DNA from 2 places in the Enterobacter sp. QK-SA4 genome. Region 1 is predicted to be linked to the other one. Evidence: predicted binding sites of a transcription regulator. Region 1 holds the regulator's gene; the other holds the start of a gene.
The links. Region 1 encodes Fur, which represses iron uptake genes when iron is present. Its sites were predicted from a motif close to ATAATAATGAGAACNACTATCAA; they were not measured.

Region 1 (9,044 bases):
GCTCTCTTCACCGCCGAAGCCGAAGCTGCCGTCGTGCAGACCGTCAACGAACCATTTGAAGCCCACCGGCACTTCCACCAGCTTGCGGCCCAGCGCCTCGACCACGCGGTCGATCATCGCGGAGGAAACCAGCGTTTTACCGACGGCCACCTCTTTGCCCCACTGCGGGCGGTGCTGGAACAGATAGTTAATTGCAACAGCCAGATAGTGGTTCGGGTTCATCAGCCCGGCAGGGGTGACGATACCGTGACGGTCATAATCCGGGTCGTTAGCAAACGCCAGATCGAATTTATCACGCAGCGCCAGCAGGCCCGCCATCGCGCACTCGGAGGAGCAGTCCATACGGATCGCGCCGTCTTTGTCCAAGTGCATAAAGCGGAAGGTCTGATCGACGTGATCGTTCACGATGGTCAGATCCAGCTTGTAATGCTCGGCGATACGTTTCCAGTATTCGATACCGGAGCCGCCCAGCGGATCCACGCCCAGCTTCAGCCCGGCTTTCTGGATGGCCGCCATATCGACGATATCCGCCAGCCCTTCCACGAACGGCTGAACCAGATCCTGCTCTTTCACGTGACCGGACGCCATGGCAGCATCCAGAGAAATGCGCTTCACGCCTTTCAGACCGTCAGCCAGCAGCGCGTTCGCACGATCTTCCACCACTTTGGTGACGTTGGTATCGGCCGGGCCGCCGTTAGGCGGGTTGTATTTGATACCACCGTCTTCCGGCGGGTTGTGGGATGGCGTGATAACGATACCGTCAGCCAGCGCGCCACCTTTTTTGTTGTGCACCAGGATGGCGTTAGAGACCGCAGGGGTTGGGGTGAAGCCATTGTTCTCCTGAACAATCACGTCGACGCCGTTTGCCGCCAGCACTTCCACAACAGAGATGAACGCCGGTTCAGACAAGGCATGGGTATCTTTCCCCACGTAGCACGGACCGGTAACGCCGTTTTTAGCGCGCTCTTCCGCAATGGCCTGAGCAATGGCCAGAATGTGCGGTTCGTTAAAGCTGTGGCGCGCCGCGCTGCCGCGGTGACCGGATGTACCAAACTTCACTGCGTGTTCTGCGTTGCCCACGACCGGTTTCAGCACATAATACTGCGCGGTCAGCTGAGCGACGTTAATCAAATCGCTTTGTTGTGCAGGTTGGCCTGCACGGCTGTGATTTGCCATTACCGGGTCCTTCTGATGCAAGGGTTAAATTGTACCGCAAACCTTTTCAATCAATTCCGCCGGGAACTGCATGGACTGCATGATGTGTTCAATCATGCTGCACTTGCGGCCCGTATTGGTATTGGTGATCACCCAGTACGGGGTGCCAGGAACATGTTTGGGTTTGGTTTGATTGCCATTTTGCAGCAGCGTCTGCTCGTCGCCTGCGAAATAGACGCGAGTACGGCCGTGAAGCGACTCGGTCGCTTCAGCAAACGCTTTGTTATCCAGTGAGTAAAGTGTAGACAGCACCAGCATAAAGCGGTTAACGGCCTTTTTCTGCTCCGCGTATTCATCGGAGAGCAGCAGCTCGCGCATCGCGCGCACTTTATCTTTTGCCGGCGTCACGGCAGGTTTTGCTTGTGCAACAACGCTCGGCTGAGACACGACATCTTTGGTGACTGGGGTAGCAGGCTGTGAAGCGGCGGAAATTTTAAGCATGCGCCGTAAAATGTCGGACGCGCTCTCCCCGATATGCCGCGTCTGGCTGGCAATATACTGATAGAGTTCGTCATCAACTTCGATTGTTTTCATCTTAATCCAGTGCGATATCTTATCTGAATACAAGTCATTGGGATTATAAGGTCAAATCCCAACAGCGGATAGCGTCAAACCAGGTTGGCAGCAAAAGTCAGATTAAACTGGAACCTTGCAGCCGGGCGGCAGAATGGTCAACATGATACCCTAACCTGACATACGTAAAAAAAGAACTTTGCCATGAAATTGAATACCCGAGCGCAAACTGCACAATCGCCGAACAATAATTCTCCCATCGTACTGGTTCACGGGCTTTTTGGTAGTCTGGATAACCTGGGCGTGCTGGCGCGCGATCTGGTTACCGACCACGATATTTTACAGGTCGATATGCGCAATCATGGTCTTTCCGGGCGTTCCGACGAGATGACCTACGCGGCGATGGCGCAGGATCTGCTGGATACGCTGGATGCCCACGACCTGCAAAAGGTGACCCTCATCGGGCATTCAATGGGTGGCAAAGCGGTGATGGCCCTGACGGCACTGGCCCCGGACCGTATTAGCGGCCTGGTGGTGATTGACGTCGCGCCCGTGGATTATGACGTTCGCCGTCACGACGAGATTTTTGCCGCCATTAATGCGGTCACAGAAGCGGGTGTCGCGACGCGCCAACAGGCGGCTGCCGTCATGCGTGAGCATCTTAATGAAGAAGGCGTCGTTCAGTTCCTGCTGAAGTCGTTTGTTGACGGGCAATGGCGTTTTAACGTGCCGGTGCTCTGGGACCAGTACAATAACATCGTCGGCTGGGAAACCGTCCCCGCCTGGCCATACCCCACTCTCTTTATTCGCGGCGGCAACTCGCCTTACGTTACCGACGCGTACCGCGACACGCTGCTGGCCCAATTCCCGCAGGCTCGCGCCCACGTGATTGCCGGTGCAGGGCACTGGGTGCATGCGGAAAAACCGGATGCTGTGCTGCGCACCATTCGCCGCTATCTCGCTGATACTGCAAATTGATTAAAAAGAAAGCGACTGGAAGGCTGCAGGCGTCCAGTCGTTGGCGTGCCGTTTTTGGTGATGTATGATGGCGCGCTTATCGCCCGGGCATTAGCAGGGCGGCGTGTTTCCCCCGAAGTCTCAGAATCATGGCCAAAGAACAAACGGACCGTACGACACTAGATCTGTTCGCGAATGAGCGTCGCCCGGGACGACCCAAGACGAATCCGCTTTCGCGCGATGAACAGCTGCGTATCAATAAACGCAACCAGCTTAAACGCGATAAAAATCGTGGGCTTAAGCGTGTCGAACTGAAGCTCAACGCCGACGCGGTCGATGCACTTAATGAGCTGGCCGAGGCCCGAAATATCAGCCGTAGCGAGCTCATTGAAGAGATGCTGATCGCCCAGCTTGAGACGTTGCGCGGCCAGGCATAAGTCTGAAAATTCCCTTAATTACCCTTTTCATGTAGCACAGAGTGCAGTCCTGCGCGATAGCTGTTTCCGCAGGGTTGCCAGTTCTGCTATTATTGCCCTTATCCGTGGCCAAATTGCGCCACCATACTATTAAGTTTCAAGAGGTTATTTTACTCATGGCAATCATCGGCATTTTCTTTGGCAGTGATACCGGCAATACCGAAAATATCGCGAAAAACATTCAAAAACAGCTCGGTAAAGACGTTGCTGATGTGCATGACATCGCCAAGAGCAGCAAAGAAGATCTCGAAGGCTATGACATTCTGCTGCTGGGTATCCCAACCTGGTACTACGGTGAAGCCCAGTGCGACTGGGATGATTTCTTCCCGACGCTGGAAGAAGTGGACTTCAACGGTAAGCTGGTCGCCCTGTTTGGCTGTGGCGATCAGGAAGACTACGCCGAATACTTCTGTGACGCGCTGGGCACCATCCGCGATATCATTGAGCCGAACGGCGCGATTATCGTAGGCCACTGGCCGACCGCCGGTTACCACTTCGAAGCGTCTAAAGGCCTGGCCGATGACGATCATTTCGTGGGTCTGGCCATCGACGAAGACCGTCAGCCAGAGCTGACCGCAGAGCGCGTTGAGAAGTGGGTTAAGCAGATCCGTGAGGAACTGCACCTGGACGATATTCTGAACGCCTGATTTTATCGCGGCGCAGCGGCGGCTGCGCCCGTGCTCCAGGTCAAACCGATTAAATTAATCGCTACAATCTTTTAACTTTTTCGCCCAGACCTGTACAATGTCTCCCTGATAAAACGTGGTTTTCCATTGAGCAAGTTTGTTGGTGATACCACGTTTTTATAAGCATATTTTGCCTGAGACTTGCAGTTTTCATTTAGCCATGGCAGTTCTATAATGAGACGCATTATCCCGGGTGCATTTTCTGTCACTTCCTACAGAAGTGAATCGTTTAGCAACAGGACAGATTCCGCATGACTGACAACAATACCGCATTAAAGAAGGCTGGCCTGAAAGTTACGCTTCCTCGGTTAAAAATCCTTGAAGTGCTTCAGGGTCCAGACAATCACCATGTCAGTGCGGAAGACCTCTATAAACGTCTTATCGACATGGGTGAAGAGATCGGGCTGGCTACCGTCTATCGCGTGCTGAACCAGTTTGATGACGCGGGCATTGTTACCCGTCATAATTTCGAAGGCGGTAAATCTGTTTTCGAACTGACCCAGCAGCAGCACCACGATCACCTGATCTGCCTCGATTGCGGCAAGGTCATTGAATTCAGCGATGATTCCATTGAATCACGCCAGCGTGAAATCGCGGCGCGTCATGGCATCCGCCTGACGAACCACAGCCTGTATCTTTACGGTCACTGCGCTGAAGGCGACTGCCGCGAAGACGACCACGCGCACGACGCGAAATAATCAGTATTCATACTCTGAGCCAGCCGCAAGGTTGGCTTTTTTTTTGCCTGAAAAAGCCCGGTGGCGCTGCGCTTGCCGGGCCTACGGGCTATGACACCTTTGTAGGCCCGGCAAGCGCAGCGCCACCGGGCGTAAAGCACTTATTTATTGTTATTGCGTATCTCGTTCCAGATCTTATCGCAACGCTTCGCCACTTCCTGATCGTTACCGGTTTTACGCGCCTGGATACAGGCCTGGTAATCCATCACGCGGACGTTCTCCTGCGTCGCGAACTGCTCATGCGCTTTCTCTTTCTTCAGCACGTTCAGCACGCTCTGACAGGCTTGAATTTTCTCCGGCGATCCTTCCGCAGTATTTATGCAGGCGCTATACGCCTCCTTCAGACGGGAGTCCTCTTTCGGCGCCTGATTCTGAGCACACGCCACCAGCCCTGATGCCAGCAACGCGACGATTACGATTTTTTTCATCATGTACAGTCTCCATACCGGCGGGACTCAGCCCGCCGGTGCGTTCATCAGAAGATGGTGAATGGGGCAATAACCATGAATTTCACGTCACGTTCATCCTGGAAGATGTTGCCGTAACCGCCCGCATAGCTCGGGATATCGGAGTGGTTGTCATACTGAGTGAAGTGAAGTTTGAACATCGTGCCTTTCGCGCGGCCATCCTGCAGGGTATAGATAGCATCGAGGCTGTAGGAAGACTCTTTCAGGCGATAGTTGGGATCGTAGTATGCGTCCGGCGTGGCCATATCGGCAGGTTTTGCGTCCCAGGCGTAAGCGTAAGAGGCACCCACGGCCCAGCCCGGCAGGTTCCAGTTTTTCAGGTCATACATTGCGCCAAAGAAGACCGCTTTCTCACCGTCGGCGTTGAAGTCAGAGCGGTTATCCCACCAGATATCAAGACGACCGTTGGAGGAGGCGTAGGTCGGGGTCATACGCTGCAGGAAGTAGCCCTGCTGCCCTTCCGCCTTCACCCATGTGCCTTCCAGACGCAAATCAACCTGACCAACCTTATAGCCGAAGGTTAACGCCTGCAGCCACGCGGTGCCGTCATAAATGTCGTTGACGCCACCGTTGCTGACCTTGTCGCGCGTACCGTAGAACTGGTAGCTGGTGCTCAGCGGGCTACCCGCGACATCAAATTTGTAGCTGGCCTTGGCAAAATATTGATCGACATAGCCTTGTGCCTGACCGAATGCCGCTTCAAGCACCAGATCGTTTTTGAAGTCGTACTTCGCGCCCAGCGAGTGCAGGTAATCGACTTTGGTTTTTTTATCGTTCTAGTAGAACTTGTCCATTTCAATGTGCCACGGCGCTTTGTACTCGTTGGTCCACATATAGGAGAAGCTCAACGCCCCCGCATCACCGTAGTCAAAATTCGCCCCGGCTTCTGCACCCTGATAGGTACCCGGCATAAAGCTCCAGTGCGGCGCTAACAGAGTCTGACCGGTTGGCTGAATATAACCACCGCGCGCCCAAACCGGACCGTATTTAAATTTTGCAGCGGCTTTATAAAGGCTGATACCGCTCTTATCCCCGGACCAGTCTTCTTTATAGGCTTTGTTGCTGGAGGAGAAGGCAATTTCGTTCGGGTGGGCGCTGTCACCGTTTTCCGCCATTTCAATCGCGGTAAACGCAGCAATATCCAGACCGAACATATCCGCGGCATAGCCTGACTGGAAGTCCAGGTTGGCGTTCCAGGTGGAGTGAGAAAGGTTGGTTTTGTATTTGTCTTCGGTGACGTCTTTACGGTCACGTTCACGCTGCCAGTAATAAATACCGCCCGTGAGGGTAGAATCGTCGATGAAGCCTGCCGCTTTCGCCTCTGGTGTCACCACCAGGCCCGACATTGCTGTCACACCGGCAATAGCCAGCGCCAGCGCACTACGTTTGCCACTGAACGTACGCATAGATTATTCCTCTTTGACGAATTAAAACGCCTGAAGCGGCGTAAATAAAAAAGACCAAATGGTCAGGGGTAGTTTTAAATACCCTCGAATTAACTACCGTCTTTAGGTTATTTTTCGCGACGCGAATTATCAATGCTTTTTAGCGGGCAAAAGTCAGGATTATGACGAAGTGCACATAATTGGTAGTGATTTGTAACATTTGCAGAGAGGCGAGCAATGGCGGGGAATTATCAGGTATTTCAGTGGCTAGACGTGGATTATCTTTCCTTTTTTATCACCTTTTTGTTTTTCGTAATGACACAAACTTTTTTTAAAAAAATAAGTAGCACCTCATTGACCTGATATTTTTATCACACCTTTTTAGGCCCTGTCTTAATACCCTGATCGTTAAATAAAAAAACGCCGCATGGTGCGGCGTTTGTCTCTCATTGACCAGACCAGCAATATTATTCGCCGATCTTCGTCCAGGTATCACGCAGGCCTACGGTACGGTTGAATACCGGTTTTTCCGCCGTGCTGTAACGGCTGTCCAGGCAGAAGTAACCTTCACGTTCGAACTGGAACGCTTTGCCCGCTTCAGCGGCTTTCAGAGAAGGCTCCGCATAACCCTGCTTGATCACCAGAGATTCCGGGTTGATGGTCGCCAGGAAGTCTTCCGCAGCACCAGGGTTAGGCACGCTGAACAGGCGATCGTACAGGCGAATTTCTACCGGCAGCGCGTGGGAAGCGCTCACCCAGTGAATAACGCCCTTCACCTTGCGGCCGTCTGCAGGATCTTTGCTCAACGTTTCAGCGTCATAAGAACAGAAGATGGTGGTGATATTCCCTTCTGCATCTTTCTCTACGCGCTCGGCTTTGATGACGTAGGCGTTACGCAGACGCACTTCTTTACCCAGCACCAGACGCTTGTACTGCTTGTTGGCTTCTTCGCGGAAGTCAGCGCGGTCAATCCAGATCTCGCCGCTGAACGGCACATCACGGCTTCCCATTTCCGGTTTGTTCGGATGGTTAGGCATGGAGACCAGCTCGCTTTCACCCTGCGGATAGTTTTCGATAACCAGCTTCACCGGATCGATAACCGCCATCGCGCGCGGAGCGTTTTCGTTGAGATCTTCGCGAATGCAGGATTCCAGGGAAGCCATCTCAATGGTGTTGTCCTGCTTGGTCACGCCGATACGCTTGCAGAACTCACGAATAGAGGCGGCAGTGTATCCACGACGACGCAGACCCGAGATGGTTGGCATACGTGGGTCATCCCAGCCCTCAACGTGCTTGTCGGTCACCAGCAGGTTCAGCTTACGCTTGGACATCACGGTGTATTCCAGATTCAGACGAGAGAACTCGTACTGGCGCGGATGCACAGGAATGGTGATGTTATCCAGAACCCAGTCGTACAGACGACGGTTGTCCTGGAACTCCAGCGTACACAGAGAGTGCGTAATGCCTTCCAGCGCATCGCTGATGCAGTGGGTAAAGTCGTACATCGGATAGATGCACCACTTGTTGCCGGTCTGATGGTGTTCCGCAAACTTAATGCGGTACAGCACCGGATCGCGCATCACGATGAACGGAGACGCCATGTCGATTTTGGCACGCAGGCACGCTTTGCCTTCTTCGAAGCCGCCGGCACGCATTTTTTCAAACAGCGCCAGGTTCTCTTCCACGCTGCGATCGCGGAACGGGCTGTTTTTGCCCGGCGCGGTCAGCGTACCGCGATATTCACGGATTTCATCAGCAGACAGTTCGTCAACATACGCCAGCCCCTTGTTGATCAGTTCAACCGCGTAGGCGTACAGCTGATCAAAATAGTCAGAGGAGTAGCAGATATCGCCAGACCAGTTGAAGCCCAGCCATTGCACGTCATTCTTGATGGACTCAACGTATTCGATGTCTTCTTTTACTGGGTTGGTGTCATCGAAACGCAGGTTGCACTGTCCCTGGTAGTCTTGCGCAATGCCAAAGTTCAGGCAGATGGACTTCGCATGCCCGATATGCAGGTAGCCGTTCGGCTCCGGCGGGAAGCGGGTATGAACTGTGGTGTGCTTACCACTGGCCAGATCTTCATCGATGATCTGACGAATAAAGTTACTCGGGCGGGCTTCTGCCTCACTCATCGTGGATTCCTCAAAGCGTAAACAACGTATAACGGCATATGATCTTATAAGCCGGACGTAGTGACAACCCTTAAAACGTCTCTGAAGAAAATAATGGGGGCTTTTGCTGCAAAAAAAAGCGGCGGAGGATATCCCCCGCCGCTTAAGGCATGACTCTACTCAGGAGCGATTACTTGCCTTTAATCTCATACAGCGGCGTTTGCCCCGCAACAACCTGACCTTTCGCCTGAATGACCAGGCCACTGAAGTCGTCGATGTTGCTGCAAACGACCGGACTTATCATGGAGCGCGCGTTGGCGTTCAGGAAGTCCAGATCCATTTCCAGAATCGGCTGCCCGGCCACCACTTCAGCGCCCTCTTCCACCAGGCGAGTAAAGCCCTGACCGTTCAGCGCGACGGTATCGATACCCATATGGACAACGATCTCCGCGCCATTTTCGGTTTCGAGGCAGAACGCGTGGTTGGTGTTGAAG
Region 2 (9,044 bases), 2.7 Mb from region 1:
CGCTGATGCTCTCCGACGTATCGGCGCAAACGGCAATCTACAGCCCGCAAGCCGCGACGGCAAAACTGGCGCTGACCGAGTTTCTGGTGACGCGCGGCTGGCGCGCCTTCCTGGATGCGAAAGCGGAGACCAAAATCGCGGAAAACTTTAAGCGTTTCGCGGATATTCATCTTTCCCGTCATGCCGCCGAGCTGAAGAGCACCTTTGCGTATCCGCTCGGCGATCGGTATGGCGATCAGCTTCCTCGTCTGTCGCGCAACATCGACAGCATGCTGCTGCTTTCCGGCGCTTATGACGGCGTTAAAACCCAGGCCTGGCTGGAAAACTGGCAGGGGCTGAAGCATGCCATTGAGACCCGCCAGCATATTGAGATTGAGCATTTCCGTAACGAGGCCATTTCGCAGGAGCCGTTCTGGCTGCACAGCGGAAAACGTTAACTCTGGCAAGGAACCCCTATAATGCCGCTTTCTTCACCGTTACAGCAGCAGTGGCAGACCGTTTGCGAACGTTTGCCTGAGTCATTACCGGCGTCATCGTTAAGCGAGCAGGCGAAGAGCGTGCTCGCCTTCAGTGATTTTGTGCAGGAAAGTATCGCCGCCAACCCGGACTGGCTGGCGGAGCTTGAGAACGCACCGCCGCAGGCGGATGAGTGGCGGCAGTATGCCGGCTGGCTGCAAACCGCGCTCGAAGACGTTACGGATGAAGCGACATTGATGCGCGTCCTGCGCCAGTTCCGCCGTCGGGTGATGGTGCGCATTGCCTGGGCTCAGGCGCTGGAGCTGGTGAGCGAAGAGAGCACGCTGCAGCAGCTAAGCGAGCTGGCGCAAACGCTGATTGTCGCCGCGCGCGACTGGCTCTACGCCGCCTGCTGTAAAGAGTGGGGCACGCCGTGCAGCGAGGAAGGGGTCCCTCAGCCGCTGTTGATTCTGGGGATGGGCAAGCTGGGCGGCTGCGAGCTGAACTTCTCCTCCGACATCGACCTGATTTTTGCCTGGCCCGAGAACGGCTCCACGCGCGGCGGCCGTCGCGAGCTCGACAACGCCCAGTTCTTTACCCGCCTCGGCCAGCGTCTGATTAAGGCGCTGGATCAGCCGACGCAGGACGGTTTTGTTTACCGCGTGGATATGCGCCTGCGCCCGTTTGGCGACAGCGGACCGCTGGTTCTGAGCTTTGCCGCGCTGGAGGATTACTACCAGGAGCAGGGGCGCGACTGGGAGCGCTATGCGATGGTTAAAGCGCGGATCATGGGCGACAGCGACGACGCTTACGCCAACGAGCTGCGCGCCATGCTGCGCCCGTTCGTATTCCGTCGCTATATCGACTTCAGCGTGATCCAGTCCCTGCGTAACATGAAAGGGATGATCGCCCGTGAGGTGCGCCGGCGCGGGCTGAAGGACAACATCAAGCTCGGCGCGGGCGGCATCCGCGAAATTGAATTTATCGTCCAGGTCTTCCAGCTTATTCGCGGCGGCCGTGAGCCGTCCCTGCAGTCCCGCTCGCTGCTGCCGACCCTGAGCGCCATCGAGCAGCTGCACCTGCTTCCGGACGGCGATGCGCAAACCCTGCGCGAGGCCTATCTGTTTCTGCGCCGTCTGGAAAACCTGCTGCAAAGCATCAATGACGAACAGACCCAGACCCTGCCGGGCGATGACCTTAACCGGGCGCGCCTGGCCTGGGGCATGCGCGTGGACGACTGGGCCGCGTTAACCGAACGGCTGGATGCCCATATGGCAGGCGTGCGCCGCATCTTCAACGAGCTGATCGGTGATGACGAAAGTGAATCACCGGACGATGCGCTTTCCGAGCACTGGCGCGAGCTGTGGCAGGACGCGCTCCAGGAAGATGACACCACGCCGGTGCTGACGCACTTAACCGACGACGCGCGCCATCGCGTGGTGGCGCTGATCGCTGATTTCCGTCTTGAGCTGAACAAACGCGCCATCGGCCCGCGCGGCCGTCAGGTGCTGGATCACCTGATGCCGCACCTGCTGAGCGAGGTCTGCTCGCGGGCGGACGCGCCGGTGCCGCTGTCGCGCATGATGCCGCTGCTGAGCGGGATTATCACGCGTACCACCTATCTGGAGCTCCTGAGCGAGTTTCCGGGGGCGCTGAAACACCTGATTACGCTCTGCGCCGCGTCGCCGATGGTGGCCAACAAGCTGGCGCGTTACCCGCTGCTGCTGGATGAGCTGCTCGATCCGAACACGCTGTATCAGCCAACGGCGACGGATGCCTACCGGGACGAGCTGCGTCAGTATCTGCTGCGCGTGCCGGAAGAGGACGAAGAGCAACAGCTGGAGGCGCTGCGCCAGTTTAAGCAGGCGCAGATGCTGCGCGTGGCGGCGGCGGACATTGCCGGAACGCTGCCGGTGATGAAAGTGAGCGATCACTTAACCTGGCTGGCAGAGGCGATCATCGACGCGGTGGTCCATCAGGCGTGGGTGCAGATGGTGGCCCGCTACGGCCAGCCGAAACACCTGGCCGAACGTGAGGGACGAGGGTTTGCCGTGGTGGGTTACGGCAAGCTTGGCGGCTGGGAGCTGGGATACAGCTCCGATCTGGATTTAATCTTCCTGCACGACTGCCCGGTTGACGTAATGACCGACGGCGAGCGTGAAATTGACGGGCGTCAGTTCTACCTGCGCCTGGCGCAGCGCATCATGCACCTGTTCAGCACCCGCACCTCGTCGGGCATTTTGTATGAAGTGGATGCCCGTCTGCGTCCGTCCGGCGCGGCGGGCATGCTGGTGACCTCAACGGAATCCTTCGCCGATTACCAGAAGAATGAAGCCTGGACGTGGGAGCATCAGGCGCTGGTGCGCGCTCGCGTGGTGTATGGCGATCCGCAGCTCAAAACGCAGTTTGACGTCATCCGTAAGGACGTTATGACGACGGTGCGAGAGGGCGCCACATTACAAACAGAAGTGCGGGAAATGCGTGAGAAAATGCGCGCGCACCTCGGCAATAAACACCGCGATCGCTTTGATATTAAAGCCGACGAGGGCGGGATTACCGATATTGAGTTCATTACCCAGTATCTGGTGCTGCTGCACGCCCACGACAAGCCGAAGCTGACGCGCTGGTCCGATAACGTGCGCATTCTGGAGCTGCTGGCGCAAAATGACATCATGGACGAGCAGGAGGCGCAGGCTTTAACCCGCGCCTACACGACGCTTCGCGATGAGCTTCATCACCTGGCGCTGCAGGAGCAGCCGGGGCACGTGGCGCTGGACTGTTTTGCTCATGAACGTGCTCAGGTAACGGCCAGCTGGCAGAAGTGGCTGGTGGAACCGTGCGTAACAAATCAAGTGTGATATTATCGCGCGCAAATTGTGAATCTTTCTGGAGTCAGGAATGAAAGTAACACTGCCAGAGTTTGAACGTGCTGGGGTAATGGTTGTTGGGGATGTGATGCTGGATCGCTACTGGTATGGGCCTACCAGCCGCATCTCTCCGGAAGCACCGGTACCGGTGGTTAAGGTCGACACCATTGAAGAGCGTCCCGGCGGCGCGGCAAACGTGGCGATGAACATTGCCTCTCTGGGCGCGCAGTCGCGTCTGGTGGGCCTGACCGGCATCGACGATGCGGCGCGCGCGCTGAGCAAGTCGCTGGCGGACGTGAACGTGAAGTGCGACTTCGTCTCTGTTCCGACCCACCCGACCATCACCAAGCTGCGCGTGCTGTCGCGCAACCAGCAGCTGATCCGCCTCGACTTTGAAGAAGGGTTCGAAGGCGTTGATCCCGAGCCGCTGCACGAGCGTATCAACCAGGCGCTGGGCAATATCGGCGCGCTGGTACTGTCCGACTACGCTAAAGGCGCGCTGGCGAGCGTGCAAACGATGATTCAGCTGGCGCGTAAAGCCAGCGTGCCGGTGCTGATCGACCCGAAAGGGACCGACTTTGAGCGCTATCGCGGCGCGACGCTGCTGACGCCAAACCTCTCCGAGTTTGAAGCGGTGGCGGGCAAGTGCAAAACCGAGGAAGAGCTGGTTGAGCGCGGCATGAAGATCATTGCTGACTTTGAGCTGTCCGCGCTGCTGGTCACCCGCTCCGAGCAGGGGATGACGCTGCTGCAGCCGGGCAAAGCGCCGCTGCATATGCCAACCCAGGCGCAGGAGGTGTACGACGTGACCGGTGCCGGTGATACGGTGATCGGCGTGCTGGCGGCGACGCTGGCAGCAGGAAACTCGCTGGAAGAGGCGTGCTACTTCGCTAACGCCGCGGCGGGCGTGGTCGTCGGTAAACTCGGTACCTCAACCGTTTCGCCAATCGAGCTGGAAAACGCGGTGCGCGGTCGTGCGGATACCGGTTTTGGCGTCATGACCGAAGACGAGCTGAAGGTGGCCGTCGCCGCCGCGCGCAAGCGTGGTGAAAAAGTGGTGATGACCAACGGCGTGTTCGACATTCTGCACGCGGGTCACGTTTCGTATCTGGCGAACGCGCGCAAGCTGGGCGATCGCCTGATTGTGGCGGTTAACAGCGATGCATCGACGAAGCGCCTGAAGGGCGAAACGCGTCCGGTGAACCCGCTCGAGCAGCGCATGATTGTGCTCGGCGCGCTGGAAGCGGTGGACTGGGTGGTGTCGTTTGAAGAAGATACCCCGCAGCGCCTGATTGCAGGTATTCTGCCGGATCTGTTGGTCAAGGGCGGGGATTACAAGCCGGAGCAAATCGCGGGTAGCGAAGAGGTCTGGGCGAACGGCGGCGAGGTGATGGTGCTCAACTTTGAGGACGGGTGTTCAACCACCAACATCATCAAGAAGATCCAGAAGGACAGTCAGTAAAAAAACGGGCCAGCTGGCCCGTTTTTTTATGTCGGGTGGCGGCTGCGCCTTACCCGACCTACGCGTATATGTATGCCCGGTAAGCGAAGTGCCACCGGGCGATACAACCAGCACTTACTCCTGGTCGTCCACCGGTGGAATAGCCGGTGCCGGCTTCACTTCTTCCGGCGCATTGCGGTTTTCCAGCTCGGTCAGACGCTGTTCCAGCAGCGCCAGCTTCTCGCGGGTGCGCAGCAGAACCTGGGTCTGCACGTCAAACTCTTCGCGGCTGACTAAATCAAGGCGAACCAACTGCGCCTGCAGCGTCTGGCGGATTTTCTTTTCTACGTCATCACCAAATTCACGAATGCCTTTTGGCATAGACTCGTGAACCTGACGCGCGATCTGCTCAATTTTTTTCGGGTCAATCATTGGCGTTTCCCTTGATGGAAAAGTGTTAGTGTCCATTGTAGCGCGTCATGCCCGGGGTAAACAAAATTGTTTGATGCTTATGCATTGCCCAGGATAATCAATAGCGTTATAGTTATCTCGCTTATTCTCAGGGCGGGGCGAAATTCCCCACCGGCGGTAAATCAGCGTGACGCTGAAAGCCCGCGAGCGCTTTGGGTGAAAACTCAAAGGTCAGCAGATCCGGTGTAATTCCGGGGCCGACGGTTAGAGTCCGGATGGGAGAGAGTAACGATCAAGTCGGGCATGGGCCCGCTCACGTTATCTTTTTGCCGCTTATACGGCGCTCCTAAGACTGCCCTGATTCTGGTAACCATAATGTTAATGAGGTTTTTTTACCATGAATCAGACGCTACTTTCCTCTTTTGGCACTTCAACTCAACGTGTTGAACATGCACTGGATGCACTGCGCGAAGGCCGCGGTGTGATGGTGCTTGACGATGAAAACCGTGAAAACGAAGGCGACATGATTTTCGCCGCCGAAAACATGACCGTTGAACAGATGGCGCTGACCATCCGTCACGGCAGCGGCATCGTATGCCTGTGTATTAATGAAGATCGTCGTAAGCAGCTCGATCTGCCGATGATGGTCGAAAACAACACCAGCGCCTTTGGTACCGGTTTTACCGTGACCATTGAAGCGGCGCATGGCGTGACCACCGGTGTGTCTGCGGCTGACCGTCTGACCACCGTACGTGCAGCGATTGCTGATGGTGCCAAACCATCCGATCTGCACCGTCCTGGCCACGTCTTCCCACTGCGTGCACAGGCGGGCGGCGTGTTGACCCGCGGTGGTCACACCGAAGCGACGATCGACCTGGTGACGCTGGCTGGCTTCAAACCTGCTGGCGTGCTGTGCGAACTGACCAACGATGATGGCACCATGGCGCGCGCGCCGGAGTGCATCACTTTTGCCCGCCTGCACAACATGCCGGTGGTCACGATTGAAGATCTGGTTGAGTATCGTCAGGCGCACGAGCGCAAAGCCAGCTGAAAATAAAAACGCCGGGAAGTCCCGGCGTTTTTTTACCCGATTCCTGCAGTCTGCAGCAGAACCAGACTTAATCCCATCACCGACATTCCGCACAGCACGCCATAGCTGGGGTTGTTGTTAGGATCGATCTCCTTCGCCAGCGGCATCAGTTCATCCACCGAAAGCGCAACCATGATCCCGGCTACCGCGGCCATAATCGCCGCCATTACTACCGGAGAGACCAGGCTACCAAGGATCAGCCAGGCCAGTACGCCACCGAGGATTTCGGCCATCCCGGAAATGCCCGCCCAGAACACCGCAGTGCGTTTCGATCCCGTTGCGGCATACACGGGTCCGGCGACGGCCAGTCCTTCAGGAATATTGTGTAAGGCGACCGCCAGCGCGATGCCAAAGCCCATCTCAAGATTGCTGCTGGCCGTCACGTAGGTAGCGACCCCTTCAGGGAAGTTGTGCAGGCTGATGCCAAGCGTTAACAGCACGGCGGTACGCTTGATATTGCGCGGCATGGGCGTCACGTTTTTCTGCATTAAATCCTGCGGATGCGCGTGCGGTAGCATCCGATCGAGGGCAAAGTATCCCAGCAGGCCAAAGACAAACATGCCGTAGCCAAGCAGCGGAGACATGCCTTCTGTGCCCAACGCGGCAGGCAGCATCTCCATCAGGGAGATGAGCAGCATGATCCCGGCAGCAAAGCCCAGTGAGAAGGCCAGTACGCGGTTAGAGGGCTTTTGGCCGAGCACGCCGAGGAGCGCACCGATGAAGGTCGCGGCGCCCGCCAGTATGGTCAGGATCAAGGGGACTGACATGCATTGCTCCTTTTGATAATGATTATCATTAATATAAATGATTCATTTCTGGCAAAGCGAGGGTTAAAACCCGGCTTTACACATTCCTTACATTCAAATTTCCTGATGATGTTCTTCACGCTTATCTGCGTTCATCTTTGCCGGATTGCGCGTAATGTAGCACCATTAAATTGACACCTTCTGTAAGGATATCACCATGACTTCTTCCCGTATGCCAGCCCTGTTTTTAGGCCACGGTAGCCCAATGAACGTTCTGGAAGACAACGTCTATACCCGCGCCTGGCGTCATCTGGGCGAGACGTTGCCGCGTCCGAAAGCGATCGTGGTGGTGTCTGCGCACTGGTTTACCCGTGGGACAGGCGTGACCGCCATGGAAGCGCCAAAAACCATTCATGATTTTGGCGGCTTCCCGCAGGCGCTGTACGACACGCATTATCCGGCCCCCGGCTCGCCTGAGCTGGCGCAAAAGCTGGTAGAGTTGCTGGCACCTGTCCCTGTGACGCTGGATAAAGAAGCCTGGGGCTTTGACCATGGCTCCTGGGGCGTGCTGATTAAAATGTATCCTGACGCGGATATCCCGATGGTGCAGTTGAGCATCGACAGTACTAAACCGGCGGCCTGGCATCTGGAGATGGGGCGTAAGCTGGCAACCCTGCGTGATGAAGGCATCATGCTGGTGGCGAGCGGCAACGTGGTGCATAACCTGCGTACCGCACGCTGGCACGGTGAGAACACGCCGTACCCGTGGGCAACCTCTTTTAACGACTACGTCAAAGCGAACCTGACCTGGCAAGGCCCGGCTGAGGAGCATCCGCTGGTGAACTATCTGGATCACGAAGGCGGTTCGCTCTCTAACCCGACGCCGGAACACTTCCTGCCGCTGCTGTACGTTCTTGGCGCGTGGGATGGTCAGGAACCGGTGACGATCCCGGTCGACGGTATCGAGATGGGGAGTTTGAGTATGCTGTCGGTGCAGGTGGGATAATAAAAGCAAAACGGCAACCTCAGGTTGCCGTTTTTAGTGTTTGCACCCTCTCCCTGTGGGAGAGGGGCGGGGTGAGGGCATCAGGCTGCGGCCTATTCGACAAAAATGTGCGGATAAAACCGTGACAGATCCTGCGTGATCAGCGCGCGATCTTCGCGAATGCCAATCCCGGCCGGCAGATCGTTAATGAGCCAACTGCCAATCAGGGTATAGCTGTCGCCAAATTTCGGCAGCTGCCAGAACTCCTGGACGATCATCCCTTCTTCGCCGTATGGCCCTTCAACCGCTTCCAGCGTCTTGCCGTTTTCGATAATCGAGACGTTTGCCCCTTCGCGGGAGAAGATCGGCTTAACGACGTATTTCTCCATTTGCGGGTAATCATCTTCCGCAAAATAGGCTGGCAGCAGGTTCGGGTGGTTGGGGAACATCTCCCAGAGCATCGGCAGCAGGGCTTTGTTAGAGATGATGCTCTTCCAGGCCGGCTCCAGCCAGCGCACGCCAGCATCTTCCAGCTTGGTGGAAAACATCTCGCGCAGCATGTATTCCCACGGGTAGAGCTTGAACAGGTTGCTGATCACCTGGTCCTGCATATCCGTAAACTGACCTTTTTCACCCAGGCCGATATCCTCGATATAGAGGAATTCGGTCGCCACTTCCGCTTCGGCGGCGCAGTCCTGCAGATACTGAACCGTGCCACGGTCTTCTTCCGTGTCGCGGCAGCAGGCGAGATGGAGCAGGTTAAAGCCATGCTGTTCGCGCAGCTCGGCAAAACGCTCAATCAGCTTTTCCTGCAGGCTGTTAAACTGGTCGCTGCCTTCCGGCAGGTTTCCAGCATTGGCCTGGTCTTCCAGCCAGATCCACTGGAAGAACGCCGCTTCATACAGAGAGGTTGGCGTATCGGCGTTGTTTTCCAGCAGCTTAGGCTCGCCTTTGCCGTCCCACGCCAGATCCAGGCGAGAGTAAAGCGAAGGTTGATTCGTTTTCCACGACTGGCGCACAAAGCCCCAGGTGTGCTTCGGAACGCGGA

Region 2: a site for Fur is predicted at 7,045-7,067, ahead of zupT (zinc transporter ZupT). Genes of this name have one in related genera too.

The regions. Positions count from the first base shown of each region.
Region 1 covers NZ_JBXFXH010000007.1:3,449,095-3,458,138, forward strand. The annotation lists gene pgm (phosphoglucomutase (alpha-D-glucose-1,6-bisphosphate-dependent)) at 1-1,176, opposite strand, end outside; gene seqA (replication initiation negative regulator SeqA) at 1,201-1,749, opposite strand; gene ybfF (esterase) at 1,933-2,706, shown strand; gene ybfE (LexA regulated protein) at 2,835-3,122, shown strand; gene fldA (flavodoxin FldA) at 3,278-3,808, shown strand; gene fur (ferric iron uptake transcriptional regulator) at 4,099-4,545, shown strand; gene chiQ (ChiQ/YbfN family lipoprotein) at 4,686-5,012, opposite strand; partial or broken gene chiP (chitoporin ChiP) at 5,060-6,457, opposite strand; gene glnS (glutamine--tRNA ligase) at 6,904-8,571, opposite strand; gene nagE (N-acetylglucosamine-specific PTS transporter subunit IIBC) at 8,741-9,044, opposite strand, start outside.
Region 2 covers NZ_JBXFXH010000007.1:714,145-723,188, forward strand. The annotation lists gene AC1VYI_RS05065 (CYTH domain-containing protein) at 1-437, shown strand, start outside; gene glnE (bifunctional [glutamate--ammonia ligase]-adenylyl-L-tyrosine phosphorylase/[glutamate--ammonia-ligase] adenylyltransferase) at 459-3,314, shown strand; gene hldE (bifunctional D-glycero-beta-D-manno-heptose-7-phosphate kinase/D-glycero-beta-D-manno-heptose 1-phosphate adenylyltransferase HldE) at 3,355-4,785, shown strand; gene ubiK (ubiquinone biosynthesis accessory factor UbiK) at 4,900-5,196, opposite strand; FMN riboswitch at 5,316-5,466, shown strand; gene ribB (3,4-dihydroxy-2-butanone-4-phosphate synthase) at 5,573-6,226, shown strand; gene zupT (zinc transporter ZupT) at 6,259-7,032, opposite strand; gene ygiD (4,5-DOPA-extradiol-dioxygenase) at 7,229-8,017, shown strand; gene AC1VYI_RS05100 (glutathionylspermidine synthase family protein) at 8,110-9,044, opposite strand, start outside.